Regions from separate parts of the Burkholderia sp. YIM B11467 genome, predicted to be linked through region 2. Evidence: predicted binding sites of a transcription regulator. Region 2 holds the regulator's gene; each other region holds the start of a gene.
What was found. The regulator LexA, encoded in region 2, represses DNA repair genes until DNA is damaged. The targets are predictions, from matches to a motif close to ACTGTATNNNNATACAGT.
Positions count from the first base shown of each region.

Region 1: the regulator LexA is predicted to act here: its motif matches at 1,747-1,764, upstream of ACTRWB_RS01105 (DUF2471 family protein).
Region 3: the regulator LexA is predicted to act here: its motif matches at 5,823-5,840, upstream of imuA (translesion DNA synthesis-associated protein ImuA).

Region 1 is NZ_JBQVSQ010000001.1:240,021-249,664, reverse strand. Features, by position in the region: gene ACTRWB_RS01110 (oxidoreductase) at 1-1,167, shown strand, start outside; gene ACTRWB_RS01105 (DUF2471 family protein) at 1,273-1,683, opposite strand; gene ACTRWB_RS01100 (LysR family transcriptional regulator) at 1,904-2,797, opposite strand; gene ACTRWB_RS01095 (NAD(P)H-dependent oxidoreductase) at 2,884-3,660, shown strand; gene ACTRWB_RS01090 (ATP-binding protein) at 3,743-5,632, opposite strand; gene catC (muconolactone Delta-isomerase) at 6,166-6,456, opposite strand; gene catA (catechol 1,2-dioxygenase) at 6,500-7,402, opposite strand; gene ACTRWB_RS01075 (muconate/chloromuconate family cycloisomerase) at 7,435-8,568, opposite strand; gene ACTRWB_RS01070 (LysR family transcriptional regulator) at 8,660-9,550, shown strand.
Region 2 is NZ_JBQVSQ010000005.1:310,798-320,441, forward strand. Features, by position in the region: gene ACTRWB_RS19555 (sugar ABC transporter substrate-binding protein) at 1-705, opposite strand, end outside; gene ACTRWB_RS19560 (DUF805 domain-containing protein) at 982-1,368, opposite strand; gene ACTRWB_RS19565 (CysB family HTH-type transcriptional regulator) at 1,881-2,807, opposite strand; gene ACTRWB_RS19570 (sulfate/molybdate ABC transporter ATP-binding protein) at 2,883-3,941, opposite strand; gene cysW (sulfate ABC transporter permease subunit CysW) at 3,955-4,905, opposite strand; gene cysT (sulfate ABC transporter permease subunit CysT) at 4,902-5,795, opposite strand; gene ACTRWB_RS19585 (sulfate ABC transporter substrate-binding protein) at 5,916-6,953, opposite strand; gene lexA (transcriptional repressor LexA) at 7,218-7,865, shown strand; gene ACTRWB_RS19595 (hypothetical protein) at 7,891-8,226, shown strand; gene ACTRWB_RS19600 (DUF2939 domain-containing protein) at 8,256-8,960, shown strand; gene ACTRWB_RS19605 (universal stress protein) at 9,048-9,545, opposite strand.
Region 3 is NZ_JBQVSQ010000007.1:65,542-75,185, forward strand. Features, by position in the region: gene ACTRWB_RS23550 (short-chain fatty acid transporter) at 1-357, shown strand, start outside; gene ACTRWB_RS23555 (error-prone DNA polymerase) at 451-3,675, opposite strand; gene ACTRWB_RS23560 (Y-family DNA polymerase) at 3,682-5,169, opposite strand; gene imuA (translesion DNA synthesis-associated protein ImuA) at 5,102-5,809, opposite strand; gene ACTRWB_RS23570 (ABC transporter ATP-binding protein) at 5,954-6,748, opposite strand; gene ACTRWB_RS23575 (ABC transporter permease) at 6,750-7,646, opposite strand; gene ACTRWB_RS23580 (ABC transporter substrate-binding protein) at 7,785-8,750, opposite strand; gene ACTRWB_RS23585 (VF_A0006 family four-cysteine protein) at 9,084-9,392, shown strand; gene ACTRWB_RS23590 (MetQ/NlpA family ABC transporter substrate-binding protein) at 9,503-9,644, opposite strand, start outside.

The DNA of each region.
Region 1 (9,644 bases), on a different contig from region 2:
AACCGGATCAACCGGCCCGAGGTGGCCGAGCAGATTCTCGCGGACGGCTGCGCGGACATGGTGTCGATGGCGCGCCCGCTGCTCGCGGATGCCGAGTTCGTCGTCAAGGCCGCGCAGGGCCGTGCCGACGAGATCAACACCTGCATCGGTTGCAACCAGGCGTGTCTCGATCACGCGTTCAAGAACAAGATCGCGTCGTGCCTGCTGAATCCGCGCGCGTGCCACGAGACGGAACTGAACTATGCGCCCGCGCAGCAGCCGAAGCGCATCGCCGTGGTCGGCGCGGGGCCGGCCGGGCTCGCGTGTTCGACCGTGCTCGCGCAGCGCGGCCATCAGGTCGACCTGTTCGACGGCGCAGCCGAGATCGGCGGCCAGTTCAACATGGCGAAGCAGGTGCCGGGCAAGGAAGAGTTTCATGAAGCGTTGCGCTACTTCGGCCGCCAGGTCGAGCTGACCGGCGTGCACCTGCACCTGAACCGCCGCGTCGACGCGAGCGACCTGATCGCGGGCGGCTACGACGAGATCGTGCTTGCGACCGGCGTGGCGCCGCGCGACCCGAAGATTCCCGGGCAGGACGGGCCGAACGTGCTCAGCTATATCGACGTGCTCGCGGGCAAACAACCGGTCGGCCGGCGGGTCGCGGTAGTTGGCGCGGGCGGGATCGGCTTCGATGTTGCCGAGTATCTGGTGCAGGACGGCGAGTCGCCGGCGCTCGACCTGGAAGAATGGAAGGCCGAGTGGGGCGTGACCGACCCGGCCGCGACGCGTGGTGGCGTGACGCGTGCGCAGGTGGCGGCGCCCGCACGTGAAGTGACGCTGCTGCAGCGCAAGGCCGCGCCGCTCGGCAAGGGGCTTGGCAAGACGACCGGCTGGATCCACCGCGCGACGCTGAAGATGAAGCAGGTGAAGATGATCGGCGGCGTGAACTACGAGCGGATCGATGCGCGCGGGCTGCACGTGTCGTACGGCGAGCAGCGCACCGATCACGCGCTGATCGAAGCCGACACGATCGTGCTCTGCACGGGGCAGGAGCCGCAGCGCGCGCTGCTCGCGCCGCTGCAGGCGGCCGGGCGCTCGGTGCACCTGATCGGCGGCGCGGAACTGGCGGCCGAACTCGATGCGAAGCGCGCGATCGATCAGGGTTCGCGGCTCGCGGCGCGGCTCTGATGGCTCGACGGCGCGGCTGCGCATGGCCGCGATGGCATGCGCTGTCCCGGGGTTCGGCGCTTGCGCCGGCGCGGCCTGACCGGAAGGCCGCGCCGGCCGCCGGGTTCATTCCATCTCGACGCGCTGTGCCTCTGTCTCTTCCGCTTCGAGCATCGCCTTGACGATCAGATAGACGGCAGGCAGATCGTCGTCGTCGCGCTTCCAGTCGACGGCTTCCTCGATGTCTGCCGCGACCATTCGGCTGTCGCGCAGCCGGATGAATGCATCGACGACGGTCGGATCGTTGCGGTTCAGGAAACCGGGGTTCGAGAACGCAAGCTCCTCGACATTCAACAGCGCCTCCCAGCTCATCGTGCGGACCGCGGCCGGATGGCTGCGCCGCTTCAGGCCGAGCGCCCGCTGCGCGGGGGCGCCGACGACGCGTTGAAGATCGACGACCGCCTGCCGCGCGGCGCGCTCGAAGTGGATCGGGTTGAAACCGGGTTGCTCGGGATCGAATGCGGATGACTGGAACATGGTCGCCTCACAAAAATCCGTCCGTCGATGGGTGACGGAATTCGGGTCAAATGGTGCAAAAGCACTGTAAATATATACAGTGTTCGAGGCGGTTTCAAGTCCCGAATGAAGAATCTTGCAGCAGGGCCGGGCGGCCCGGGCGAAGGCGACCGAAACCGGTAATCGCGCGCCGTCCGGCACGCCGTTCCCCGCCGCGCCGAATCCGGCTGCCGTCGTTGGCTTATACCGATGCCGCAATCGTCTCCCGCAGCCACCGATGCGCCGGATCGCGATGCACGCGTTCGTGCCACAGCATCGACATTTCATAGCCGGGCACCTCGACCGGCGCTTCCACCACACGCAGCGCAGGCACGTCGCGCACCAGCCGCTCGGGCAGCATTGCGACAAGATCGGTGCTGGCGACGGCCGACATCACGAACAGGAAATGCGGCACGGACAGCACGACGCGCCGCGTGGCGCCGACTTTCGCGAGCGCTTCGTCCGTTACGCCGAAGAAGCCGCCGCCGTCGGGCGACACGATCACGTGTTCGAACGTGCCGAACTGCGCGAGCGTGGGGCGCCGCTTCAATTTCGGATGATCGTTGCGGCCGATGAGCACGTACCGCTCGGCGAACAGCGGCAGGCGCCGCATGCCGGCCGGCGAACCCTCGGTCGTATGGAATGCGAGGTCGATGCCGTTGCGCTCCGCATCCTGCTCGATGCGCGGCGGCACGAGCTCGACGACGGCCAGCCGCGTGCCGGGGGCGGCCGACCGCAGCGTGTTCAGCGCCGGCAGCACGATCGTCGATTCGCCGTAGTCGGTCGCGGCCACGCGCCACGTGTTCGTCGCGGTCGCGGGATCGAACGGCGCGGCGGGGCTCACCGCGCGTTCGACGGCTTCCAGCGCGTCCCGCACCGGCTCGCGCAGCGCTTCCGCGCGCGCGGTCGGCCGCATCCCGCGCGGCCCCGGCAACAGCAGCGGATCGCCGAACAGGTCGCGCAGTTTCTGCAACTGCACGCTGACCGACGGCTGCGACAGGTTCAGCTTGTCGGCCGCGCGCGTGACGTTGTGCTCGGCGAGCAGCACGTCCAGCGTGACGAGCAGGTTCAGATCGAGCCGTCTGAGATTATTCATGGCTATACTTGGAATATCAGGAATTCATTTCAAATATACCTTCGACGACGGCATCCTGCAGTCATTCAATCAACGGAGTGACGAACATGAATGTGCTGATTGTTTATGCCCATCCCGAACCGCGTTCGCTGAACGGCGCGCTGCGCGACTTCGCCGTAGAGCATCTCGAAGCGGCCGGCCACACGGTGCAGGTGACTGACCTATATGCGATGAGCTGGAAGGCGACGTTTGACGCGAATGACGTGACCGATCGCGAGGCCGGTGCGCGCTTCAATCCGTCGCTCGACTCGAAGCATGCGTTCGCGACCGGCACGCAGCGCGAGGACATCGCGCGCGAACAGGACAAGCTGAAGTGGGCCGACGCAGTGATCCTGCAGTTTCCGCTGTGGTGGTTCTCGATGCCGGCGATCATGAAGGGCTGGGTCGAGCGTGTGTATGCGTACGGCTTTGCTTATGGTGTCGGCGAGCATTCGGACACGCGCTGGGGTAACCGCTATGGCGAAGGGTCGCTGGCCGGCAAGCGGGCGATGGTGATCGTCACGGCGGGCGGGTGGGAGTCGCACTACAGCCCGCGCGGCATCAACGGCCCGATCGACGACGTGCTGTTCCCGATCCAGCACGGGATGCTGTATTACCCGGGTTTCGACGTGTTGCCGCCGTTCGTGATCTACCGGACGGGAAAGATGAACGAAGCGCGCTTCGACGAAACGCGCGCGGCGCTCGGCAGGCGTCTCGACGATCTGTGGACCACACAGCCGATTCCGTTCCGGCGGCAGAACGCGGGCGATTACGAGATTCCGGCGCTGACGCTGAAGGACGAGATCGCGCCGGGGAGGGTGGGGTTCGCGGCGCACATGGCATGAATTCCGCCGCTCGCCGGGGTGTCGTCGGCTCGGGCGCGCGGTGACCCGCGAGCCCCGCGTCGTGCCGCTGCGATGACGACGCTCATGCGGGCGGCAGGGAGAAGGTAAAGGTCGAACCGCGATCCGCGTTGTTGGTCGCCCATACGCGTCCGTAGTGCGCTTCGATGATCGACTGGCAGATCGACAGGCCGATGCCCATGCCGGCCGGCTTCGTCGTGAAGAACGCGTCGAACAGCCGGTCGATATCTTCGTCGCGAATGCCTGTTCCCGAATCCCGCATCGCGACGGCGACGTAGCCGTTTTCGTCCAGGCGCGACGAGACCAGGAGGCGGCGCAAACCATCGGGTACGCCGGCCATGGCCTGCATCGCGTTCACGAGCAGGTTCATCAACACCTGTTGAAGCTGGATCCGGTTGCCCGATATCGGCGGAAGGTCGGTCGCGAGGTCGACGCGCAATTCGATGCCGTGATGGGCCATCTCCCGGTTGAGCAAGGCGACGGTTTCCTCGACCACGTCGTTCAACGCCAGCATGTCGCGCTGCACGGTGGCGGAGCGTGTCGTGAGATCCCGCACCCGTTGCACGATGCTGGAGGCCCGCGTGCTGCTGGCGATCACGCCGTCGAGGCAGGCGCGCACTTCGTCGAGTTCCGGCGGTTCGCGCCCGATCCAGCGCTGGGCGGTCTGCCCGAAGGTCAGTATCGCCGACAGCGGTTGACCGACTTCATGAGCGATCGACGCGCTCAGCGCACCCAATACCGTTGCACGCGCAACGCGTTCGAGCTCGGCGCGGGTCGAGCGGATCTGCTCCTCGGCCAGTCGCGCAGCACTGACGTCCATCACCGCGCCGACGTACTGCGCACTGTGATGCGCATCGTCGAGCGGATGGGCGACCAGATGAACATGCTTGACGGTTCCATCGGGCATCAGCAACCGGGCATGGACATCGAGGTAGCTTCTCGTCGTCGTGGCTGCCGTCATCGCGACCTGGAAGGCGCCGGCGTCGTCGGGATGCAGGCGGGCCGCGAACAGCGCGATGGAGGGCGTGGTCGCGGTGTCGTACTCGAGAATCCGGAATGTCTCCGCCGACCAGGAGACGGCGGCGGTTGCGATATTCCAGCCGAAGCTGCCGGTACGGCTGAGCCGTTGCACTTCGGCCAGGAATTCAGCCTCGCTGCGGCGCAGCGCCTGTTCGGCGAATTTGCGCCGCGTGATGTCCGTGTTGCTTTCGAGAATGCCGTACGGTTTGCCGCCGGCATTGACCTGCATGGACCATCGGCTGGCGAGGACGAGTTTCTTGCCGTTGCGGTTCGTATGGACGAGTTCGCCTTCCCAATGACCGGTGCGCATCAGGATGCCGATGATCTCGTCGAGCGGCGCGGGGAAGACCGTTTCAAGCAGCGTATGCGCGTGCTGGCCGATCGCCTCGGCGCGTTTCCATCCGTACAGGGTTTCCGCGGCGCGATTCCAGTACTTGATCGCATCGTGCTCGTCGCGCACGAAAATGCTGTCGTTCGTGAGATCCAGCAGACGCGCCTGTTCGTGCTGGATGTGCCCAAGCACACGGATATACCGAATCAACGCGGCGACGATGAGCGTTGTGACCAGGAATGTCGCGAGCGCGATGACGTCTTGTGTCCGGGCGACCTTCAGGCCGAAAAGGGGCGCCGTGAAATAGTAGTCCAGCAGCGCGCTGCCAAGAATCGAAAAGAGGACCGACGACAGAAAAGGGCCGAATATCGCCAGGACGACAATCACCAGCCTCAACACCAGGCTGGCGGTCGGATATTCGAGGCGCCACGCCAGGCATGCCCACGTGGCAGCGGCAAGGGCAAGGCTGCCGCCGACGCAGAACAGCGCGGCGTGCATCATCCGCGTGGGCGTAACGGGCTGCCACGTCCGGAACAGACGTGTGCCGGACAGGATGCCACGCGAGCGCGTCGCGCGAGAATCGGGCTTGATGGTTGAGCGCATGGCAATGGAAGGGGGGGCGACCTCGGGTATGCGATGCCGAGCGATGTTTGTCCTGTAGAGAGGGCGCCGTGCGCGATGCGGCGAACCATTCAACCGGTATCTCGATCGCTCGCGCAGACGGCGACGGGACGGGGCAGTACGGAGACCGGACGCTGTCAGGCTCGCGGCAATTGCGCTGCGGGCTGACGAGCAAGATGCGATGGATTTCCGTGCCGACACGACACGAGAGAGGCTGCCACGATGCGCCTGAATAGTCCTGAATCTGCCGCTAATTCTTCTTCGCTGCAGGGGGAAATCGCCAGTGCTTGGCGGCGTCAGGCGGGGATGAAGCGCTGCGGGAAGCGCAGGCTTGGGGGAGGGGGCGACGGGGCGCCTGGATCAGGCAGGCTTGCCGGAGGCAAAGCGTTGAAACGTATTAAGGGCAGCACCGATACGTGCGCCGCGAACACCCGGCGCGATCGCATCGGAATCCCGCGGTACACCGTCCGCTTCGATCGGGACGATGCACCGCGAATTCCACGGCTTATCGGCAATTACCGATCGTCTTCCCGTACCGAAGACGGATGCCGGCACAGTGCCCGCACCTCGAGCTCCATATACGGAAACAGCGGCAGCTGACTCAGCAGGTCATGCAACTGCTGCACGCTGTCGACATCGAAAATACTGACGTTCGCGTACCGCCCCGCGATCCGCCACAGATGTCGCCAGATCCCTTCGTTCATCAGCCGCTGGCACATCGCCTTCTCTTCCGCCTTCAGCGTCGCCGCCTTGACCGGATCCATGTCCGCCGGCAGACGGACCGTCATTTCCACATGAAACAGCATCCTGCACTCCTTGCGTTATCGATTCGTCGAACGGGGAGGCCGCTCAGGCCTGCGCGCGGGCCCGCTCGACTTCGCTCGCCGGCACGTCCTGCTTTTCCTTGAGCAGCGAGAAATCGAAGTCGATCAGCGCGAACTGCCCGTCGACACCATACGGCTTGCCTTCCGCGCCTTCGGCCTGCTTGATCTTCGGGATCAGCCCTTCGCGGGTCGCGAATGCGAAGTCGTCCCAGATGTGCGGATCGCCTTCGATGTTGATCTGCGTCGTCAGCTTACGATAACCGTCCGCCGAAACGAAGAAGTGAATGTGCGCGGGACGATGGCCGTGGCGGCCGAGCTGGTCGAGCAACTGCTCGGTCTTGCTGCCCGGCGGCACGCTGTAGCCGACCGGCAGCACGCTGCGGAAGCTGTAGCGGCCTTCGGCATCGGTGCGGATCGAGCGGCGCAGGTTGAACGCGGGCTGCGATTGATCGAAGTACGAGTAGTTGCCGAGATGGTTCGCGTGCCATACCTCGACGAGCGCGTTCGCGATCGGCGCGCCGTCCTTGCCGAGCACCTGGCCGCGCATGATGAGCGTCTGGCCCGGATCGTTGCCGTCGTCGAGGCGCGCATGGCCGACCGACTCCGGCGCACCCGCGACATACAGCGGCCCTTCGATCGTGCGCGGCGTGCCGCCCTGGATGCCGGCCTTCTCTTCGGCTTCGTCCATCCGCACGTCGAGGAAGCGCTCGAGGCCGAGGCCTGCTGCGATCAGCCCGAATTCACGGCCGGCTTCGTTCAGGTAGTTGAGCGCCGTCCAGAACTCGCTCGGCTGCACGTCGAAATCCTCGATCGTGTAGCAGATGTCCTTCACGATCCGGTTGACGATCGCGCGCACGCGCGGGTTGCCGGGTTTCTCGGCGGCGTCGTCGAAGGATTTCAGCAGTGCGTCGATGGCTTGCTTGTTCATCTGTGTCTCCGGTTTCGGTTGTCGTGTGGGGATCAGCGGGCGTCGCGTCGCATCCGTTCGATGCGGGCCCAGTCGAAGGTGATGCCGAGGCCGGGCGTCGCCGGCAGGTGCAGCTTGAAATCCTGGTAACGCAGCGGCTCGACGAGGATTTCCTCGGTGAGCAGCAGCGGACCGAACAGCTCGGTGCCCCATTTCAGCGAGTCGAACGTGCTGAACAGTTGCGCGGATGCCATCGTGCCGGCCGCACCCTCGAGCATCGTGCCGCCGTACAGTTCGATGCCGGCCGCCGACGCGATCGACGCGACGCTCGCCGCGCCCTGCAGGCCGCCCGATTGCGCGATCTTCACCGCGAACACGTCGGCCGCGCGTTCTTGCGCGAGCGCGAATGCATCGACCGGGCCGTGCAGCGCCTCGTCGGCCATGATCGGTACCTGCGCGAGCTGCGTGAGTCGTTTCAGTCCCGCGCGGTTGGTCGCGGCGATCGGCTGCTCGACGAGGCTCACGCCGGCTTCCGCGAACCGCGCGCCGGCCCAGATCGCATCGGTTTCGGTCCACGCCTGGTTGACGTCAACGCGCACGTCGCCGCGCTCGCCGAGCGCGCGCTTGATCGCGATCACGTGCGCGACGTCGTCGGCAACCGCGTTCGAGCCGATCTTCAGCTTGAATGCGCGATGGCGGCGTGCGTCGAGCATCGCTTCGGCTTCCGCGATGTCGCGCTGCGTGTCGCCGCTCGCGAGCGTCCATGCGACATCCACCGCGTCGGTCCGGCGGCCGCCGAACAGCTCGGACAGCGGCACGCCGAGACGGCGCGCCTGCGCATCGAACAGCGCGGTTTCGATCGCGCACTTCGCGAAACGGTTGCCCTGGAACAGCTTGCGCGCACGCGCCATCGCGGCGCCCGGGCGCGTCGCGTCCATGCCCTGCAGCAGTGGCGCGAAGTAGGTGTCGATGTTGACCTTGATGCTCTCGGGGCTCTCCTCGCCGTACGCGAGACCGCCGATGGTCGTCGCCTCGCCGACACCTTCGATACCGTCCGTGCATCGAATTCGGACCAGTACGAGCGTCTGGCAATTCATCGTGGCGACCGACAATTTGTGGGGCCTGATCGTCGGCACGTCGACGAGCAACGTCTCGATGCGTTCGATGGTGGCGGCAGTTGCTATCATGCGATTCCTCCTGTTGGTGCACATGGTAGGAATTCCCGCCCCGCGTCGTCCAACACTCTTTCCGACTACTTCCATACCTTTGAGGCATGAAATGGAATTGCGTCAGCTCCGCTACTTCATCGCCGTCGCCGAGGAAATGAACATCACGCGGGCTGCGGAGCGTCTGCACATGACGCAGCCGCCGCTGAGCCGCCAGCTCCAGGCGATCGAGGACGAGATCGGGTTGCCGCTGTTCGAGCGCGGCGCGCGGCCGCTGAAGCTGACGGATGCGGGGCGCGTGTTCTATGCGCAGGCGAAGCGCCTCGTCGACCAGGCCGACGAGCTCGGCCCGCTGACGCGGCGGCTCGCGCAGTCGTCGGAACGGATCGTGATCGGCTTCGTGCCGTCGACGCTGTACGGCGCGCTGCCGGACGTGATCCGCGCGTTTCGCGAGGCGCAGCCGGACGTCGAGCTGTCGCTGATCGAAATGTTCACGCTCGAACAGCTCGGCGCGCTGAAGGGCGGGCGGATCGACGTCGGGTTCGGCCGCCTGCGTTTCGACGACGACCAGGTCGTGCGCGAGGCGTTGATCGAGGAAAAGCTGATCGCGGCGCTGCCGGTCGGGCATCCGCTCGCCGATCCGGCCCGGCCGCTGACGCTCGCGGATATCGCGAACGAGACGCTGATCGTCTATCCGAGCACGCCGCGGCCGAGCTTCGCCGATCAGCAACTCTCCGCGCTGCGCGACGGCGCGCTGGTGCCGGCCGCCGTTCATGAGGTGCGCGAATTGCAGACGGCGCTCGGGCTCGTGGCCGCGCAAGTCGGCGTGTCGCTGGTGCCGGAGAGTGTGGAGGGTGTGCGTGTGAAGGGGGTCGTCTACCGGCGCTTGCCGGAACCGGCCGCGACGTCGCCGATCATCATGAGTCGCCGGCTGCACGGCGAAAGCGCGGCGACGGCCGCGTTCTGCGCGATTGCGCGGGAGATGATCGTGCCGGGGGCGTAAGGGCGGTCGTTGGTGCTATGAATCGCAACTAACGGTCTGTTTCCGCGTGCCCGGACGAATTCGGAGAGGGCGGCGCGATCTGATGCTGTTCCTT
Region 2 (9,644 bases):
CGCCATGTTGTCGTTGCCGCACAGCAGCGCCTTCAGGTTCGGGTATTCGTTGAGCATCGCGGATGCGACCGCATTGCCCTTGTCGATCTCCCATTCGCCCGACTGCACCGACACGACCTTCATCCCGCCCGCCTTCATCGCATCCTGGAAACCGGCCGTGCGCTGCTGCGCATTGGTCGTCGTCGACACGCCTTCGACGATGCCGACCTGGTCGCCCGCCTTCAGCCGCTTCGCGAGGTAGTCGCCGATCTTGCGCGCGCCCTTGCGGTTGTCCGGGCCGACGAACGGCACGTTCAGGTTCTTCGACTTCAGCACGTCGGGATCGAGCCGGTTGTCGATGTTCACGACGATGATGCCCGCATCGACCGCCTTCTTCACGACCGGCACGAGCGCCTTCGAATCGGCCGGCGCGAGCACGATCGCGTCGACCTTCGACACGATCATCTGCTCGACGATGCGGATCTGGTTCGCGGTGTCGGTCTCGTCCTTGATGCCGTTGGTGATCAGGTCGAACTGGCTGGCATTGTGTTTCTGGTATTCCTTCGCGCCGGTTTCCATCGTCAGGAAGAACTCGTTGGCGAGCGACTTCATCACGAGCGCGACCTTCGGCTTGGCCGCCGATTGCGCGTGGACGGCCGGTGCGGCAGCGACCGCGACGGCGGCGAGCGCGGCGGTCAGGAAGCGACGGCGAAACAGGACATTCATACACATCTCCTGGCGACTGGCCCAATGGGCCGGACTGTTGTTTTAATGTGAGCAAACGTTTGCGCCACACTACCCGAGCAATGGCCATCGATGCTGCTGTCGGTACCACGAAATGGAAGCGAGGCAGACGGCCGACTGCCTGGCGCGTGCTGTCGTTGACGCGCCGCCGCCAGCGGGACCGCCGGCGGAGTGAGGGCTATGCTGTACCGATTCGCTTCGACGCGCAACCTGTCTGATCAATAATTAAGGGTTTATTCGGAGCGCGTGCATCGCGCATCACACCGGGTCCTGCGGTGCGAGTTCGTCTTCATCGGACGACGGCGGCTCGCCGAAGCGGTTCGCATGCGGCGTGCCGGCGATGAAGCCGTTCATCACGAACAGCGCGATCGCGCCGACGATCGGCACGAAAATCAGCAGCATCCACCATCCCGACTTGTCGATGTCGTGCAGCCGCTTCACACCGACGGCAAGCGACGACCACACCGCGACGACCGCGATCGCGACCAGCACAAGCATCGCCAGTAGCGGCAAATCGTCATCCGGCGAACCGCGGGAACCCGCATCGAAAACCGCGCCGATCAACGCGGAAACCAGCGCGTAGATCCACCACGGCATGCGGCCGATCCGGCCTTCGAAGGAAAAGAGAAACCATTTGAGATTCATTGTTTAGTGCTTCTCCGTACGTGTTGCGTGTTGCGCGCTGCGTGATGTGCGTTCGAGTGGGTTGGAACCGGCAATCCACATGCGTTGTTTGCTGAACGATGAGGGCTTGTCGGTTTCGCTTCTCGCACTTCGACGCAGCGTTGCGCGTTGCGTTGTGCCGCGGGGGCCGGCCGGTCAGTCAGGATGACAGCCGTGGAGCGGCCCGAACGCCCGTCACCCGGCATTCAGGCGCATTGAATCATATCTTCCGAAGAGTAGCCCGTTCGACAGGGCCGAAACGAAGCGTTCGAATGTGCCGTCTTGTTTTTCTGCTGGCAGACGAACGCGTGTCGAGCGCCGCTCGCGACGCATCGGACTGGAAACCGCGACTGCGGTCGATGATTCGTTGAGTCGGTCAACCATGACAGCGACGGCGCATCCCCTGCTCCTGCCGCCGCCCTGTGCATGGCAGCCTGCGCGCACGTCGCGCCGTCCGCGGGCAACTTTCCCGGACGGCGCGCGGCGCGCCGCCGTCAGACGGCTTCGCGCAACATCCCCGCGATTTCCGCTTCGTTCAGGTGCGGCGCGAACATCTCGATCAGCCGGTACGCATACGCGCGCAGGAATGCGCCCTTGCGCAGCCCGACCCGCGTCGTGCTCGCCTCGAACAGATGCTGCGTATCGAGTTCGACAAGCCCGGTATCGCGCTGCGGATCGTAGGCCATCGCCGCGACGACGCCGATCCCCATCCCGAGTTCGACGTAGGTCTTGATCACGTCCGCGTCGATCGCGGTCAGCACGACGTCGGGCACGGCACCCGCCTGCGTGAACGCCTGGTCGATATGCGAGCGGCCCGTGAAGTCCTGGTCGTACGTGATGATCGGGTATTCGGCGATTTCCTCGAGCGTCAGGTTCTCACGGCCGACGAGCGGATGGCCCTTCGGCACAACGACCGTGTGATGCCACGAATAGCACGGGAACGTGACGATGTCCGGATAGCGGTCGAGTGCCTCGGTCGAGATGCCGAGATCGGCCTCGCCGTTCAGGATCATCTGCGCGATCTGCTGCGGGCTGCCCTGACGCAGCGCGAGATGCACCTTCGGGAACACGTCGGTGAACTGCCGGATCACCTTCGGCAGCGCGTAGCGCGCCTGCGTGTGCGTCGTCGCGACGACGAGGTGGCCGCTGTCCTGGTCGGCGAACTGGCGTGCGACGCGGCGCAGGTTCTCGGCGTCGAGCAGCATCCGCTCGATCAGCTGGTGCACGGCCTTGCCGGGCTCCGTGAGCCCCGTCAGCCGCTTGCCGCGCCGGATGAAGATGTCGACGCCCAGTTCATCCTCGAGATCCTTGATCTGCTTCGACACGCCCGACTGCGACGTGTACAGCACGTTCGCGACTTCCGTCAGGTTCATGTTCTGGCGCACCGCTTCGCGCACGAACCGCAATTGCTGAAAATTCATGGGTATGCCTCTTAGGCTGTCGTTGTTTGATTGTCGAATCGGAGCGGTTTCCGCCCTCTGCCCAGCATTCTCTCGTCAACGCGCGGGAAACACACGCACCGCGCGCGGCACGGCCGTCGCACCGTCGCCGACCTGCAGCGAAAGCGCACGCCACGCGTCGCGATCGAGTTCCGCCTCGAGCGCGCCGCCCGCGCGCGCCTCGAGCTCCACGCGCACCGAACCGCCGAGCGGGATCACACGGCGCACGTCCACCGCGATGCCGTCGCGGTGCCCTTCGCCCGTCGGCCAAAGCTGCAGGTCGTGCGGTCGCACGTACGCGTTCGCGGGGCCCGCGAAATCGGCATCGACCTCGATCGGCGCGGCCGCGCCCTCGGCGACGAAGCCGCGCCCGGCGACCGTGCCCGGCAGCCGGTTGGCAGCGCCGAGGAACTCGTACACGAACGCGCTCTGCGGATGATCGTAGACGTCCTGCGGGCTACCGACCTGCTCGACGTGGCCGCGGTTCAGCACGACGATGCGGTCCGCGACTTCCAGCGCCTCCTCCTGGTCGTGCGTGACGAAGATCGTCGAGATGTGCAGGTCGTCGTGCAGACGACGCAGCCAGCCGCGCAGTTCCTTGCGGACCTTCGCGTCGAGCGCGCCGAACGGTTCGTCGAGCAGCAGCACCTTCGGCTCGACCGCGAGCGCGCGGGCGAGCGCGATGCGCTGGCGCTGGCCGCCCGACAGTTCGGACGGATAGCGCTGCGCGAGCCAGTCGAGCTGCACGAGCTTCAGCAGGTCGTGCACCTTGTCGCGAATCGCGGCTTCCGACGGCCGCTCGCGGCGCGGCTTCACGCGCAGCCCGAACGCGACGTTCTCGAATACCGTCATGTGGCGGAACAGCGCGTAATGCTGGAACACGAAACCGACCTGACGGTCGCGCGCGCCGACCGACGCGACGTCGAGCCCCTGCAGCACGACCTGGCCGGCGTCCGCGTGCTCGAGGCCCGCGATCACGCGCAGCAGCGTGGTCTTGCCGCAGCCGGACGGCCCGAGCAGCGCGACCAGTTCGCCGGGCGGGAAGTCGAGCGAGACGTTGTCGAGCGCCGTGAAATCGCCGAAGCGCTTCTGAAGATTACGGACGGTGATGCCCATTCTGGTTGCCTCTTTACGATTTCGACGAAACGGCGGCGACGGGGCCGGCATGTGCGGGAACGGCGTCGCGCGCGCCGGCAAGTTCGGCGGCGAGATGACGCTCGGCGAGCAGCTTCAGCGCGAGCGTGACGAGCGCGAGCAGCGCCAGCACCGACGCCACCGCGAACGCCGCCGCGAAGTTGTATTCGTTGTACAGGATCTCGACGTGCAGCGGCATCGTGTCGGTCACGCCGCGGATATGGCCCGACACGACCGACACCGCACCGAACTCGCCCATCGCGCGCGCATTGCACAGGATCACGCCGTACAGCAGGCCCCACCGCACGTTCGGCAGCGTCACGCGACGGAAGATCTGCCAGCCCGACGCGCCAAGCACGCGCGCGGCCTCTTCCTCGTCGGTGCCTTGCGCCTGCATCAGCGGAATCAGCTCGCGCGCGACGAACGGAAACGTGACGAAGATCGTCGCGAGCACGATGCCCGGCACCGCGAAGATGATCTGCACGTCGTGGTCCTGCAGCCACGGCCCGATCCAGCCCTGCGCGCCGAACAGCAGCACGTAGACGAGGCCCGAGATCACCGGCGACACGGAGAACGGCAGGTCGATCAGCGTCGTCAGCAACGCCTTGCCGCGGAATTCGAACTTCGCGATCGCCCACGATGCGCACACGCCGAACACGAGGTTCAGCGGCACGGCGATCGCGGCGACGGTCAGCGTCAGCTTGATCGCCGCCCAGGCATCGGGATCGGCCAGCGATTCGAGGTAGAAGCCGACGCCCTTTCTCAGCGCCTCGACGAACACCGCGGCGAGCGGCACGACGAGGAAGAACGCGAGGAACGCCAGCGCGATGCCCGTGAGCAGCCAGCGCACGACGCGCGACTCGCTGACGGGGTCGAGCCGCTTCGCGGCGCGCCCGCGCGCGGCCGACGACGGGGTTTTCAGCACGACGGTGGCCTCCTGATTCATTGCTGGCCTCCTGCTGCGGTTGCGACGACGGTCGCGGGCGCGGGGCCGCTCGCGCCCTTGCTCGTGCGACGCTGCAAATACCATTGCAACGTGTTGATCAGCAGCAGCATCAGGAACGACACGACCAGCATCACGACCGCGAGCGCGGTCGCGCCCGCGTAGTCGTACTGTTCGAGCTTCGTGATGATGAGCAGCGACGTGATCTCGGATTTCATCGGCACGTTGCCGGCGATGAAGATCACCGAGCCGTATTCGCCGAGCGCGCGCGCGAACGCCAGCGCGAAACCGGTGAGCAGCGCCGGCAGCACGGCCGGCAGCACGACGCGGCGGAACGTCAGCCAGCGCGACGCGCCGAGGCACGCGGCGGCCTCTTCCTGCTCGCGCTCGAAATCCTCGAGCACCGGCTGCACGGTGCGCACGACGAACGGCAGCCCGATGAAGGTCAGCGCGACCAGCACGCCGGCCGGCGTGAACGCGATCTTGATGCCGAGCGGCGCGAGATACTGGCCGACCCAGCCGTTGGTCGCATAGACGGCCGCGAGCGAGATGCCGGCGACCGAGGTCGGCAGCGCGAACGGCAGGTCGACGATCGCATCGACGATCCGCTTGAACGGGAACGTGTAGCGCACGAGCACCCACGCGACGAGGAAGCCGAACACGGCGTTGATCAGCGCGCCGCCGAGCGCGGCCGAGAACGTCAGCCGGTACGACGCGAGCACGCGCGGCGACGTGACGGCGGTGACGAACTGGTCCCACGACAGCGTCGCGGTCTTCAGGAACGTGGCGGCGAGCGGAATCAGCACCACGAGGCTCAAATAGGCCACCGTGATGCCTAGCGTCACGCCGAAACCGGGCAGCGCGCTCGGCTTGCGAAAGGTGTACGTCGTCATCGGATGCTCTTGCTGGGTCGTTGCTGCTCATGGGTCCGACGCAAACGCCGGCGCATGAATCGCGCCGGCGGCCCGTCGGGGATGCGGCGCACTGCGTGGCGCACCGCTGTCGTTATGGCGTTACTGCGGCTTGTAGATCGAATCGAACACGCCGCCGTCCGCGAAATGCGTCTTCTGCGCATTCGTCCAGCCGCCGAACGTGTCGTCGACCGTGTACAGCTTCAGCTTCGGGAACTGCTTCGTCAGTTCGGCCGGCACGTTCTTCGAACGCGGCCGGTAGTAGTTGCGCGCCGCGATCTCCTGGCCCTGCGGGCTGTACAGGAAATTCAGGTACGCGTCGGCCAGCTTGCGCGTGCCCTTCTTGTCGACCACCTTGTCGACCACCGCGACGGGCGGCTCGGCCAGGATGCTCACCGACGGCACGACGATCTCGAACTTGTCGGTGCCGAATTCCTTGACCGACAGGAATGCCTCGTTTTCCCATGCGATCAGCACGTCGCCGATCCCGCGCTGCACGAAGCTCGTCGTCGCGCCTCGCGCGCCCGAATCGAGCACGCCCGCATTCTTGTAGAGCTTCGTGACGAATTCCTTCGCCGTCTGCTCGTTGCCGCCCGGCTTGTGCAGCGCGTACGCCCACGCGGCCAGGTAGTTCCAGCGCGCGCCGCCCGACGTCTTCGGGTTCGGCGTGACGATCGAGATGCCCGGCTTGGTCAGGTCGTCCCAGTCCTTGATCCCCTTCGGATTGCCCTTGCGCACGAGGAACACGATCGTCGACGTGTACGGCGAAGCGTTGTCGGGCAGGCGCTTCTGCCAGTCCTTGTTGACGAGCCCCTTGTTCGCGAGCGCGTCGATGTCGTAAGCGAGCGCCAGCGTGACGACGTCGGCCTGCAGGCCGTCGAGCACCGATCGAGCCTGCGCGCCCGAGCCGCCGTGCGACTGCTTGAAGTTGACGGTCTCGCCCGTCTTCGCCTTCCACTCCTTGCCGAACGCCTGGTTGAAGTCCTGATACAGCTCGCGCGTCGGGTCGTACGACACGTTCAGGAAGGTCGTATCGGCCTGGGCATGCGTCGCGACGCCCAGCGCCGCCGCCGCGCCCAGCGCGAGTGTTGCGATCAGGCGGCCCACCCCGCCCACCAGCCCCGTATTGCGCTTCGCCATCCTTGGTTCTCCAGTGTTGTCGGTATTGCGATGTCGGGCCAGTCTAGCGAACGGGTTACATGATTAAAAATAATCGTTCTTCATTTTTTAATACTCAAAAGTGCTAACGCAGACGGGATGGACGGTTGCGGCGGATAAACCGGCGTCCGGACGTCGCGGAATCGCGTCGGAACCGGCGCGATCGCGTCGAACCTCACGTAACACTTGAATTTCGCGAAGTACTGTATAAAAATACAGCTCACTGTCTATCCATACAGTTGAGCCATGACCAAACTCACCGCCCGTCAGCAGCAAGTGTTCGACTTGATCCGTCGCGCGATCGAACGCTCCGGATTCCCGCCCACCCGCGCCGAGATCGCGGCCGAACTGGGCTTCAGCTCGCCGAATGCGGCCGAGGAGCACCTGCGCGCACTGGCGCGCAAGGGCGTGATCGAGTTGGCCGCCGGCGCGTCGCGCGGCATCCGCCTGCTCGGCCTCGAAGATTCCCCGCACCAGTTCACGCTGCCGCATGCCGGCCTGATGCAGCTGTCGCTGCCGCTCGTCGGCCGCGTCGCGGCCGGTAGCCCGATCCTCGCGCAGGAGCACATCTCGCAGCATTACGCGTGCGATCCCGCGCTGTTCTCCAGCAAGCCCGACTACCTGCTGAAGGTGCGCGGCCTGTCGATGCGCGACGCCGGCATTCTCGACGGCGACCTGCTCGCCGTGCAGAAGCGCACCGAAGCGAAGGACGGCCAGATCATCGTCGCGCGTCTCGGCGACGACGTCACGGTCAAGCGCCTGATGCGCCGGCCGGGCGGTCTCGAGCTGATCGCGGAGAACCCCGATTACGAAAACATCTTCGTCAAGGCCGGCAGCGCGGAATTCGCGCTGGAAGGCATCGCCGTCGGGCTGATCCGATCCGGCGAACTCTGACATTCCGTCTCGTTAGGAGAACATCATGGAACGCCTTGCCCGCCTGCTGCCTTTCCGTCAATTCGGTCGCCTGCGTCATCTGCGCGGCCGCACGCCTTGCGCACCGCTGTCCGCGGCGGCGCCTGTGGAAGAAGAAGTCGCAGTCGAACGGCAGGCGTCGCTGCTGCCGTCAGCGCTGCCCGCCTTCGCGCGGGTATCGCTGAACGCCGGTCTGAATCACGCGGAACCCGCGCGCCGCGCGCCGGTGCGCGTCTATCACGGCCGTTCGCGCCTGATCATGGTCGGCACGATCGATGCCGTGTGCCGGATGATCGATCGCTGCATCGCCGAGGAACGATCGGCCACGCCAGGCGGTCTCTGATTGCGGAACATCCCCGCACCGGAGGCAACGTGACTGGATCTTCGGGCCGCGCATGGCGGCTCAAGCCCCTGCTGATCGCCGTGCTGGCCGTCGCCGTCATTGCGGCGATCGGCTATGCATACGCGTCGCCGTACGTCGCGCTCGGCCGCCTGAAATCGGCGATCGACGCGCGCGATGCGCAGGCCATCAGTGAATATGTCGATTTTCCGTCGCTGCGCATCAGTCTGAAGCAGCAGGTCACGGAAGAGTTGATGCGCCGGATCGACGCGGTGAAGAAGGACAATCCGTTCGCGGTGATCGGTGCGCTGATCGGGTCTGCGCTGATCGGCCCGCTGGTCGATGCATACGCAACCCCGGAGGGCGTGGCCGCGCTGATGAGCGGCTTGCCGCCGCGCGGCAATCCAGGCGAGCGTCCGCCCGAATGGTCGAATCTGCCGCAAGGCAATGCACCGGCCGCACCGCCGGCCAATCCGGCTCCGGCGAGCGCAGCCGTTCCGGGCAGCAACGCGGCCACTGCGGCTGCGTCATCGCCGGCACCGGCCCCTGCCGCACCGGCCAGCCCGGGCGATGCAACCCATCCGCCGCACCAGCAGCAAACCAGTGCCGGCTACCGGAATGTCGACGAATTCGTCGTGACCTATCAGCGAAGCGCCGACGGCACCCGCTATGCGGCGATATTCCACCGCTTCGGCCTGTTCTCGTGGAAGCTGTCCGCGATCGACCTGCATGCGTAGCCGGCCGCGGTCGACGCCCGCGCCGCTGATACGGCGCGGCGCCTGGCCGGCGCAAATCGCCGGTCAGGCCGTCGTCAAGTCATCAGATCATTTGCCGCTCGCCGTAGCCGCTTCACGCTCGCGCGCGATTTCGGCCTTCTGCTCTTGCGCGGACGAGCACGCAACCAGAATGCTGCAGTTCACACGGTCGAGCAGTTGCGTATTGCCCGACCCCATCCACCATCTCGACAGCCCGCTACGGCACCGGTGGCCGACGACGACGAGGTCAACCTTCAGTTCCGTCGCGAGATTCGCGATTTCGTCGATCGGATAGCCGAACGCGAAATGGCCTTCGGCCTGTACGCCGCGCTCGCGCAGCCAGTTCACGCCTTCCTGCAGGATTTCGCGCGCGGTTTCCTCGAATCGGCCACACGCGACGTCGGTCAGCAAACCCGCGCTTTGTGCAATGCTCGAACGCATGTCGACGACCGACAGCAAATGCGTCTCGGCCTTCAGGTCCATTGCGAGATTGGCACCGCAACGCAGTGCCTTGCGCCCTTCGAGCGAGCCGTCGTAACACAGCAAAATCTTGTTGTAGCTAGCCATGAAACCTCCCTATCGCGACAACGAGCCTACGCATTCATCATGGTGCGCCGCAATTCAGGACGCAAGGGATGGAAAACGCTGATTCGCCCCGCTCGGCGC
Region 3 (9,644 bases), on a different contig from region 2:
GCGATGTCGTCGCATGCGTCGTTTCCCGCGGTGATGGGCGTGTATTCGGCCGTGCTCGGGTTCTTCGTGCCCTCCGGCGGCGGCAAGTGGATCATCGAGGCGCCGTACGTCATCGAGGCGGCCAAACTGCTGCAGGTTCATCTGGGCTGGGCCGTGACGGTCTACAACGCGGCGGAGGCATTGCCGAACCTGATCAACCCGTTCTGGATGCTGCCGCTCCTCGGCGTGCTCGGCTTGCGGGCCCGCGACATTGTCGGTTTCACGTTCACGCAACTGGTTGTTCACCTGCCGCTCGTGATCTTCATGCTCTGGGCACTCGCAGGCACGCTCGCCTACCATCCGCCGGTGATGCCGTAACGCGTATCGGGGTCGGCTTCCGGCCTTTGGAGGCGGTGCGGCGCGGCGATGATCGGACGGTGTCGCGCCCGTCGTGCCGCGTGCATGCCGGCCTTAGTGGAATTCGCGGCTCGACGTGCGCAGGCCGCCGAGCAGCGGCGTCAGATCCTCGAAATGCTGCGCGACGAGGTGCCTCACGTCGCTCGCGACCTGCCACACGCCGGACGCGGCGAGCAGCCGCGAATCGAGCGTTTCGCGGCGCTGCCGCGCGAGCAGCTCGGGCCGGACGATCACGTTCACGCAGCCCGTTTCGTCCTCGAGCGTCATGAACATCACGCCTTTCGCGGTGCCCGGCATCTGCCGCGCGGTCACGAGCCCGCATGCGCGGGCGAGCCGGCCGTCGGGACGGTCGTGCAGTTCGGCCGCGGACGACAGCCGCCGCGCGCGCAGCGCGGGCCGCAGCAGCGCGACCGGGTGGCGGTTCAGCGTGAGGCCGGTGGTGTCGTAATCGGCGAGGATGTCGTCGGCTTCGGACGGCGCGCCGAGTGCGGGCTTCTCCGGCTCGTCGATCGGCGCGGCGGCGAGCAGGTCGCGCTCCGGCGCCGCGGCGACGGCCTGCCACAACGCATCGCGGCGATGGCCGGCGAGCGTCGCGAGCGCGTTCGCGGCGGCGAGCGCTTCGAGATCGCGGCGCTCGAGCTGCGCGCGGCGCGCGAGTGCGTCGACGTTCTCGAACGGGCCGGCAGTGCGCGCGGTTTCGATCCTGCGAACGGCGGCTTCGCCCAGCCCGCTCACGAGCGACAGCCCGAGCCGAACGGCCGGCTGGCCATGCGGAGGTGGCTGGCCGGGCAGCGCTTCGAGCTGCGCTTCCCAATTGCTTTGTGTGACGTCGATCGGCAAAACCTGCACGCCGTGCCGCTTCGCGTCCTGCACGAGTTGCGACGGCGGATAGAAACCCATCGGCTGGCTGTTCAGCAACGCGGCGAGGAAGATCGCCGGTTCGTGGCATTTGAGCCAACTGCTGGCGTAGGCGAGCTTCGCGAAGCTGGCCGCGTGGCTCTCGGGGAAACCGTAATCGCCGAAGCCCTTGATCTGCTCGAAAATCTGCTCGGCGAATTCGGGCGGATAGTCGCGCTCGCGCATCCCGTCGACGATCCTGCGGTGATACTGCTCCAGATTGCCCTTGCGCTTCCACGCGGCCATCGCGCGACGCAGTTCGTCGGCCTCGCCGGGCGTGAAACCAGCCGCAATCATCGCGATCTGCATCACTTGTTCCTGGAAGATCGGCACACCCTGCGTGCGTTCAAGTGCGGGCTTCAGGTCTTCCTTCGGGTAACTGACTTTTTCGATGCCCTGGCGCCGTTTCAGATAGGGGTGCACCGCGCCACCCTGGATCGGCCCCGGCCGCACGATCGCGACCTCGATCACCAGATCGTAATAGGTGCGCGGCCGCAGGCGCGGCAGCATCGACATCTGCGCGCGCGATTCGATCTGGAACACGCCGACCGTATCGGCGCGGCAGATCATGTCGTAAGTCGCTTCATCGTCCTGCGGAATGTGCTTCAGCGTGAACGGCTCGCCGTCCGGCTCCGGCGGCCCGCGCCACGCGGTGCGCATGTCGAACGCACGATGCAGCGCCGACAGCATGCCGAGCGCGAGCACGTCGACCTTCATCAACCCGAGCGCTTCGAGATCGTCCTTGTCCCACTGGATCACGCGCCGCCCGTCCATTGCCGCGTTCTCGACCGGCACGAGCCGCGTGAGCTTGCCGCGGCTGATCACGAAGCCGCCCGAGTGCTGCGACAGGTGGCGCGGAAAGTTGAGCAATCGCCCCGACAGTTCGGCCCATGCGCGAATCATCGGCGTCGCCGGGTCGAGCCCGGTCGTCGCGAATTGCTGCAGCAGATCGCGGCTGCCGTCGAACCAGCGATGCCCCTTCGCGACACGGTCGATCAGCATCGGATCGACACCGAGCGCCTTGCCGGTTTCGCGCAGCACGCCGCGCGGTCGGTATGTCGAAACGGCCGCCGCGATTGCGGCGCGATCCTTGCCGTATTTCCTGTAGATATGCTGAATGACTTCTTCCCGGCGCTGATGCTCGAAGTCGACGTCGATATCGGGCGGCTCGCCGCGCTCCTCGCTGATGAAGCGCTCGAACAGCATCGTGCTCTGTTCGGGATTCACCTCGGTGATGCCGAGGCAGAAACAGACAACCGAGTTCGCTGCCGAGCCTCGGCCCTGGCAAAGAATGTTCTGGCTGCGCGCGTATTTGACGATGTCGTAGACGGTCAGGAAGAACGGTTCGTAACGCAGCTTCTCGATCAACGCCAACTCGTAGTCGATCCGCTCCTGCACGTGCTCGGGTATCGTTCCGGAGTAACGTTGAAGTGCACCGTCCCGAGTCTCCTGCTTGAGGTAACTCGTTGGCGTATGTCCCTTCGGCACGATCTCGTCGGGATACTCGTAGCGAAGCGTGCCGAGGTCGAAATGACACGCATCGAGAATCGCGCATGTCTCCGCGATCTCCTCCGGCGAAAACAGCTTCGCGATCCGTCCGCGCGAACGCAGATGCTGTTCCGCATTCGGCGCAAGCGCATAACCGCACTCCGAAACCGGCAGGCCGACGCGGATCGCCGTCATCACGTCCTGCAGCGCCTTGCACGAACGCCGGTGCATCGTCACATCGCCGAGTGCAACGACGCGCACGCCCCGCCGCTCGCCCGCCGCGCGAATCTCCTCGCGCTGCACACCGTCCAGCGCACGCTGCAATTGCACGAGCCCAAGCCGCGCACGCTCGCCGAACGTCGCACGAAACCATGCGACCTGCGCATCGAGCACGTTCGCGCGAACCGGATACGCGGGGACAAGAATCGCGAAGCAATCCGGCATCCCGCGCAGATGTGCGAATTCCTCGGGGGGTGCCGACAGCATCCGCGACGTCAGCTTGTAGGTGCCCTTCGGCGCTGCCATCCGCCGCCACGAAATCAGCTCGGACAGGTTGCCGTAACCCTCGCGGTTCTGCGCAAGCAACACGAGCCCGAACGCACCGGGGCCCGGATCGTGGCCGGGCGCGACTTCATCCGGCGTGACGTCGAAATACGAACCGATGACGAGCGGCAGCCCCGGCAGCCCTTTCGCCTTCGCCTCTGCCTTCGCCGCGACATGCATGCGTGGTGCGCCTGCGAGCGAGCATTCGTCGGTGATCGCGATCCCGCGATAGCCGAGCTCGATCGCACGCTCGACCAGTTCCTCCGCATGCGACGCGCCATGCAGGAACGAAAAATTCGAACGGCAGAACAACTCCGCGTAGTCAGGAAGAAACTTGAATTCCGCAGCCATCACCACTCACCCGAACAGGCCATGCAGGAACCAGCGCGGCTCGGACTCGCTCCCCGCTCGCTCCCTGAACACCCAGTAGCACGCACCGGCTTCATCCTGCGCAACGTGGTAATCGCGCGCGGCAAGCTGACCGTCGAACCACCCGGCCTCGATCCGCTCGGGCGACGACATCATCCTGAGCGGCGTATGAAATACCGGCCGGTTCTCGCGCATCAACAACGGCTGCGGCTCGGCCAACAGCCACGCGGGGCGCGGCGGCACGGCCGGCGGCCCGCCGGCCGGCTTGCCGGCCTGCGCATCGAGCGGCAGCCAGCGGTTCGCGGCCTCGGGCCGGTGATCGGCAACAGGCGCCGCGCGCAGCACGTTCTCCGCGCCGAGCCGCGCGACCAGCAACTCGAACAACCGCGCACGCGTCTCGCGCGTGCCGCCCGGCTCGGGAAAAAGATCGTCGGCCGGCGGCGCGACCGATTCGACGCGCGTGGCCTTCAGACGCACCGCGATCACCGCGGCCGGCAACTCGACGCGCGCGAGCCGCTCGCCGAGCAGCCGCATGAAGTGCACCTCGTCGCGCACGGGCGCGGCGAACGCGAGTTCGAGCGGTGTCGGCGGCACGGCCTGGCGGCCGCGCTCGTGCTCGAGATCGAACGTCATCGCGGCCAGCGACAGTTGCCGCGCGGCCAGCCAGCCGCAGAGCTGCACGACGAGCCGCCGCGCGGCGAACAGCACGGCTTCCGCGTATTCGACCCGCTCCGGCAATTCGAGCCGCACGTCGAACACGGGCGGCACCGCCATCCATGCAAGCGGCTCGACCGCCTCGCCGTATGCGCGATCGAGCGCGGCCAGCAGCGCGGGACCGCAGCGGCGCTGCAGCCCCGCACGCGGCAGCCCGCGCAGATCGGCGAGCGTGCGGCAACCGAGGCCGTCGAACCAGCCTGCATACGGACGCGCATCGGGCAACAGCACACAGGGCAGCCCGTCGAGCGAGCGGACGAGCGAGGCCTGAGCGGCGATGCGGCGCCGGATGCGCGCACGGGCCGACGTGCGCGCGAGCAGCCACGCGCCGCGCCCGGTCGGTGCGGCGGACAGGCGCGCCGCGTAGCCGAGCGCCGCGAGCGTCGCGCGCACCTGGCGGCACAGCGACGGCAAGCCACCGAACAGGCGCAGGCTCGGGCCGACGTCGACGATCAGCGTGGCTTCGTCGTCGAGCGCGACGCACGGCGAGAAGCGCAGCAACGCGAGCGCGACCGCGCGCAGCGCATCGGCCTCGCGCGCGGGATCGCGTTCGACGAGCTGCGTCTCGGGCGCGAGCGTCAGCACGCCGCCGCGCTTCATGCCCGCGCGCACGCCGTGCCGCTGCGCGAGCGCATCGGCGATCAGCACGACGCCCTGCTCGAGCACCGCGCAGCCGGCGCCGCCGGCCTCCGCGTCAGACGGCTGCGGGGCGCACACGTCGAGCGGCAGGCGCGGCAGATGGATGCCGAGCAAGACGCGCATAACGACTCTCCACGATGGGCGACGGCAGGTCGAGCGCGAGCGGCTCGCTGCGTGCGGGCCCGCGACGCTTGACGATGTCGAGCGAGACGCCGCCCGGCACGGGATACAGCGCGACGCGCAGCACGGCCGGCGACGGCTGCCGCGCGGCCGACAGCGGGCGCAGCATCACGAACAGCGTGTCGCCCGTGCGCGCGGCCGCGAGATGCAGGCGCCGCAGCGCATCGGGCCGCGCGTCCTGCCAGAGCAGCAGCGCGCCGCAGCAGCCGGTCTTGAGCGCCTGCTCGGCGGCCCACAATGCATCCGTGCGGCTGCCGGCGCGCAGCCACAGCAGCGCGTCGGCCGGCACGCCGAGACTGGCGAGCGCGGTCGCATGCGGCGATTGCGGCGGCGCGACGAGCGCGAGCGGACGCCGGGCGCTGACGGTGCGCGCGAGCGCAGGCGCGAGCAGCCGCATCTCGCCGCAACCCGGCTGCGCGGACAGCAGTTCGACGAGCCCGCCGACCGGCCAGCCGCCGCCTGGCAGTTCGGCGGTCAGCGACGCGAAGCCGGTATCGATCGTGCGCGGGCCGCCGCGCGCGAGCTGCGAGCCGCGCCAGAGCGACGGATGAAGGGATTCGGGAGAAATGGAGGATGCGAGCATGACGCCACCCACAACTGTATGGATATACAGTATATGGCAATGCGCTCGCGCCGCACAGCACCGGTGCGAAACCGGTGTTTCGTCAGAGGAAAACAGGGAGGAAGGCCGGCGCGCGTGCCATGTTACGGCGCGCCGGCCCGCCGGTCAGCTCAGCAACAACGCGTCGTCGTCGAGCTGCTCGTGACGCACCCTCTCGAACATCTGCAGCAGGTCCGGCACGTCAAGCCCCTTGCGCGCGTCGCCCGACACGTCGAGCACGACCTGCCCCTGGTGCAGCATCACCGTGCGGTCGCCGTAGTCGAGCGCCTGCCGCATGCTGTGCGTGACCATCATCGTGGTCAGCTTGCTCTCGGCGACGATGCGCGCGGTCAGCTCCAGCACGAACGCGGCCGTCTTCGGGTCGAGCGCGGCCGTGTGCTCGTCGAGCAGCAGGATCCGCGACGGCCGCAGCGACGCCATCAGCAGGCTGACGGCCTGCCGCTGGCCGCCCGACAGCAGCCCGATCCGGTCGGTCAGCCGGTTCTCGAGGCCGAGATTCAGCAGCCGCAGCTTGTCGCGGAACAGCTCGCGCGACGGCCGGTCGAGCGCGGCCCGGAAGCCGCGCCGCACACCGCGCGCCGTCGCGAGCGCCATGTTCTCCTCGATCGTCAGCGCCTCGCAGGTGCCGGCCATCGGATCCTGGAACACGCGCGCGACGAGGTGCGCGCGGTCCCACGCGGCTTGCCGCGTGACGTCCGTGCCGTCGATCGAGATGCGCCCCGAATCGACGCGCTGGTCGCCGCTGACCGCATTGAGGAAGGTCGACTTTCCGGCGCCGTTCGAGCCGATCACCGCGACGAACTGGCCGTCGGGGATCTCGAGCGACAGTCCGCGCAGCGCGCGCGTCTCGATCGGCGTGCCGGGATTGAACGTGAGTTTCAGGTCTTGTGCGGACAGCATGTCATGCCCCTCCGTTCTTGCGCGCGAACAGCTTCTTGCGCGTCGCCGGCAGCACCAGCGCGATCGTGACGAGCGCGGCCGTCACGAGGTTCAGATCCTGCGCCTTCAGGCCGATGAATTCGCTGTTCAGCGCGAGCGCGATGAAGAAGCGGTAGACGATCGCGCCGAGCACGACGGCGAGCGTCGTCAGCACGAGCCGGCGCGCCGGCAGCAGCGTCTCGCCGATGATCACGGCGGCCAGCCCGATCACGATCGTGCCGATCCCCATCGAGATGTCCGCGCCGCCCTGCGTCTGCGCGAACAGCGCGCCGGCGAGCGCGACGAGCGCGTTCGACAGCGCCATCCCGGCGAGCGTCGCGCGGCCCGTCGCGATACCTTGCGCACGCGCCATCCGCGGGTTCGCGCCGGTCGCGCGCATCGCGAGGCCGAGCTGCGACGAGAAGAACCAGTCGAGGCCGAGCTTCGCGACCACGACGACGATCGCGAGCAGCGCCGGGCGCAGCACGTAGTCGGGCATCCAGTCGGGTTGCAGCACGGTGAAGAGCGTCGGCTCGGTGATGAGCGGCACGTTCGGCCGGCCCATGATCCGCAGGTTCACCGAATAGAGTGCGATCATCATCAGGATGCTGGCGAGCAGATCCATGATCTTCAGGCGCACGTTGAGCCAGCCGGTGATGAAGCCGGCCACCGCGCCCGCGACGATCGCGAACGCCGTCGCGGTGAACGGGTCGTAGCCGGCCGAGATCAGCGTCGCGGCAACGGCGCCGCCGAGCGGAAAGCTGCCGTCGACGGTGAGGTCGGGAAAGTTGAGGATGCGAAACGAGATCAGCACCCCGAGGGCGACGAGACTGAAGATCAGGCCGATCTCCAGGGCGCCCAGTAACGAGAACAGAGACATGATGGGGAATCCTGTTGCTTCCCGGCCGGACGTGTACGGCCGGGCGAAGCGGACGGGCGGCCCCGGGTGGGAGCCGCCCGTCCGGCGGTGTCGTTCAGGCCCGGATCGGGCCTGCCAGCGCGGCGGTCGGGCCGCGGCTTACTTGATGACCGTCTTCGCTTCCTTCACGAGATCCGACGACAGCGTCACGCCCTGCTTCGCGGCCGCGCCCGTGTTGACGAACAGCTCGAGGTTGCTGCTCGTCTCCGACGCGATCGCGCCCGGCTTCTGGCCCTTCAGGATGCGCGCGACGACCTTGCCCGTCTGGCGACCGAGGTCGCCGTAGTTGATGCCGAGCGCCGCGATGCCGCCACGCTTCACGCTGTCGGTATCGCCGGCGACGAGCGGGATCTTCGCTTCGTTCGCGACCTTCACGAGCGCTTCGTACGCGGACACGACGTTGTTGTCGGTGTTCGTGTAGATCACGTCGACCTTGCCGATCAGGCTCTTCGCGGCCGGCCCGATGTCGACGGTACGCGGCGCGGCCGCTTCCTTGAGCGTCATCCCCTGCTTCGCGAGGAGCTCCTTGAGCGCTTGAACGACGACGACCGAATTCGCCTCGCCCGGGTTATAGACCATGCCGACCGTCTTCGCATTCGGCACGACGCGCTTGATCAGCGCGACCTGGCGATCGAGCGGCAGCTTGTCGGACACGCCCGTCACGTTGGTGCCCGACGGGCCCCAGCCCTTCACGAGCTGCGCGGCGACCGGATCGGTGACGCCCGAATAGACGACGGGCACGCTCTTGGTCGCCGCGACGACCGACTGCGCGGCCGGCGTCGCGATCGCGACGATCACGTCGGGCTGGTCGCCGACGAACTTGCGCGCGATCTGCGCGGCCGTGCCCGTGTTGCCCTGCGCGCTCTGGTATTCCCACTTGAGCTTGTCGTCGCCGAAGCCTTCCGCCTTCAGCTCGGCGCGCACGCCGTCGCGGATCGCGTCGAGCGCCGGATGGTCGACGATCGACAGGACCTTGACGGTCTGCGCGTGCGCGGCGCCTGCCAGCGCGAGTGCGGCCACGCCGGCCGTGATCGAACGGATCGCGAAAGTCTTGAATCGCTTCATGGGTGAGTCTCCCCCGTATTGTGTCGGTTCTGGATGATGGATTCCCGCCGCCGTCATGCGGGCGCGCCGCGCGTGAAACGCAGCGGCGGCCGGCCCGCTCGCGCCCCGGGAAGGCGTGCGGCGGCGAACGCACGAGGATACCATTTCCGCAGACCACCGCCTGACTCCGCGCTTTCGCTCGATGCACCGAATCGCACCGCCCGTGGAAGCCCCGCGCCCCCGCGCGAAGCCCGCCCGGCGGCGGCTTCCGCCGGTGTCCGCGCAACGCGTCAGCCGCGCTTGCGGCTTTACGTTATGCTGTCGGCCGACCCATTCCACTCCATCGGAGGACAGATGAAACGGGGGATCCGTGCAATCGCATTCGCGGCCGTCGCGCTGGCACTGCCGGGGGCGGCGTTCGCGCTGACCGACGGCAGCGAGCAATACGACGACTGCATGCTCAACGCGCTGCGCGAAAGCCGCAACGGCGCGGCGGCCCAGTTGATCCAGCGCTCCTGCGACGCGCTGTACCGCAACAACGCGATGCTGCTGCCGCGCGAGCGGCGCTATCACGAGTGCGTCGTGCAGTCGCTGCCGGGCGTGCGCGACAACTACGCGATCCAGCAGATCATGTCGATCTGCTCGCGGCGCGGCGAGATGTGAGCGAGCGCTGAACGCCTGGCGCCGCGCGGCCGTCGATCGGCTGCGCCAATGAAAAAGGGCCTGCGCGATGCAGGCCCTTTTCATTCAGCGGTCCGACCGGTGTGCGGCGTTCAGAACGACGCGACCATCGAGCCCTTGAACTGCTTCTTGATGAATTCCTTCACTTCCGGCGACTGGTACGCCTTGACCAGTTTCTTCACCCACGGCTGGTCCTTGTCCTTCGCGCGCACGGCGATCAGGTTCGCATACGGG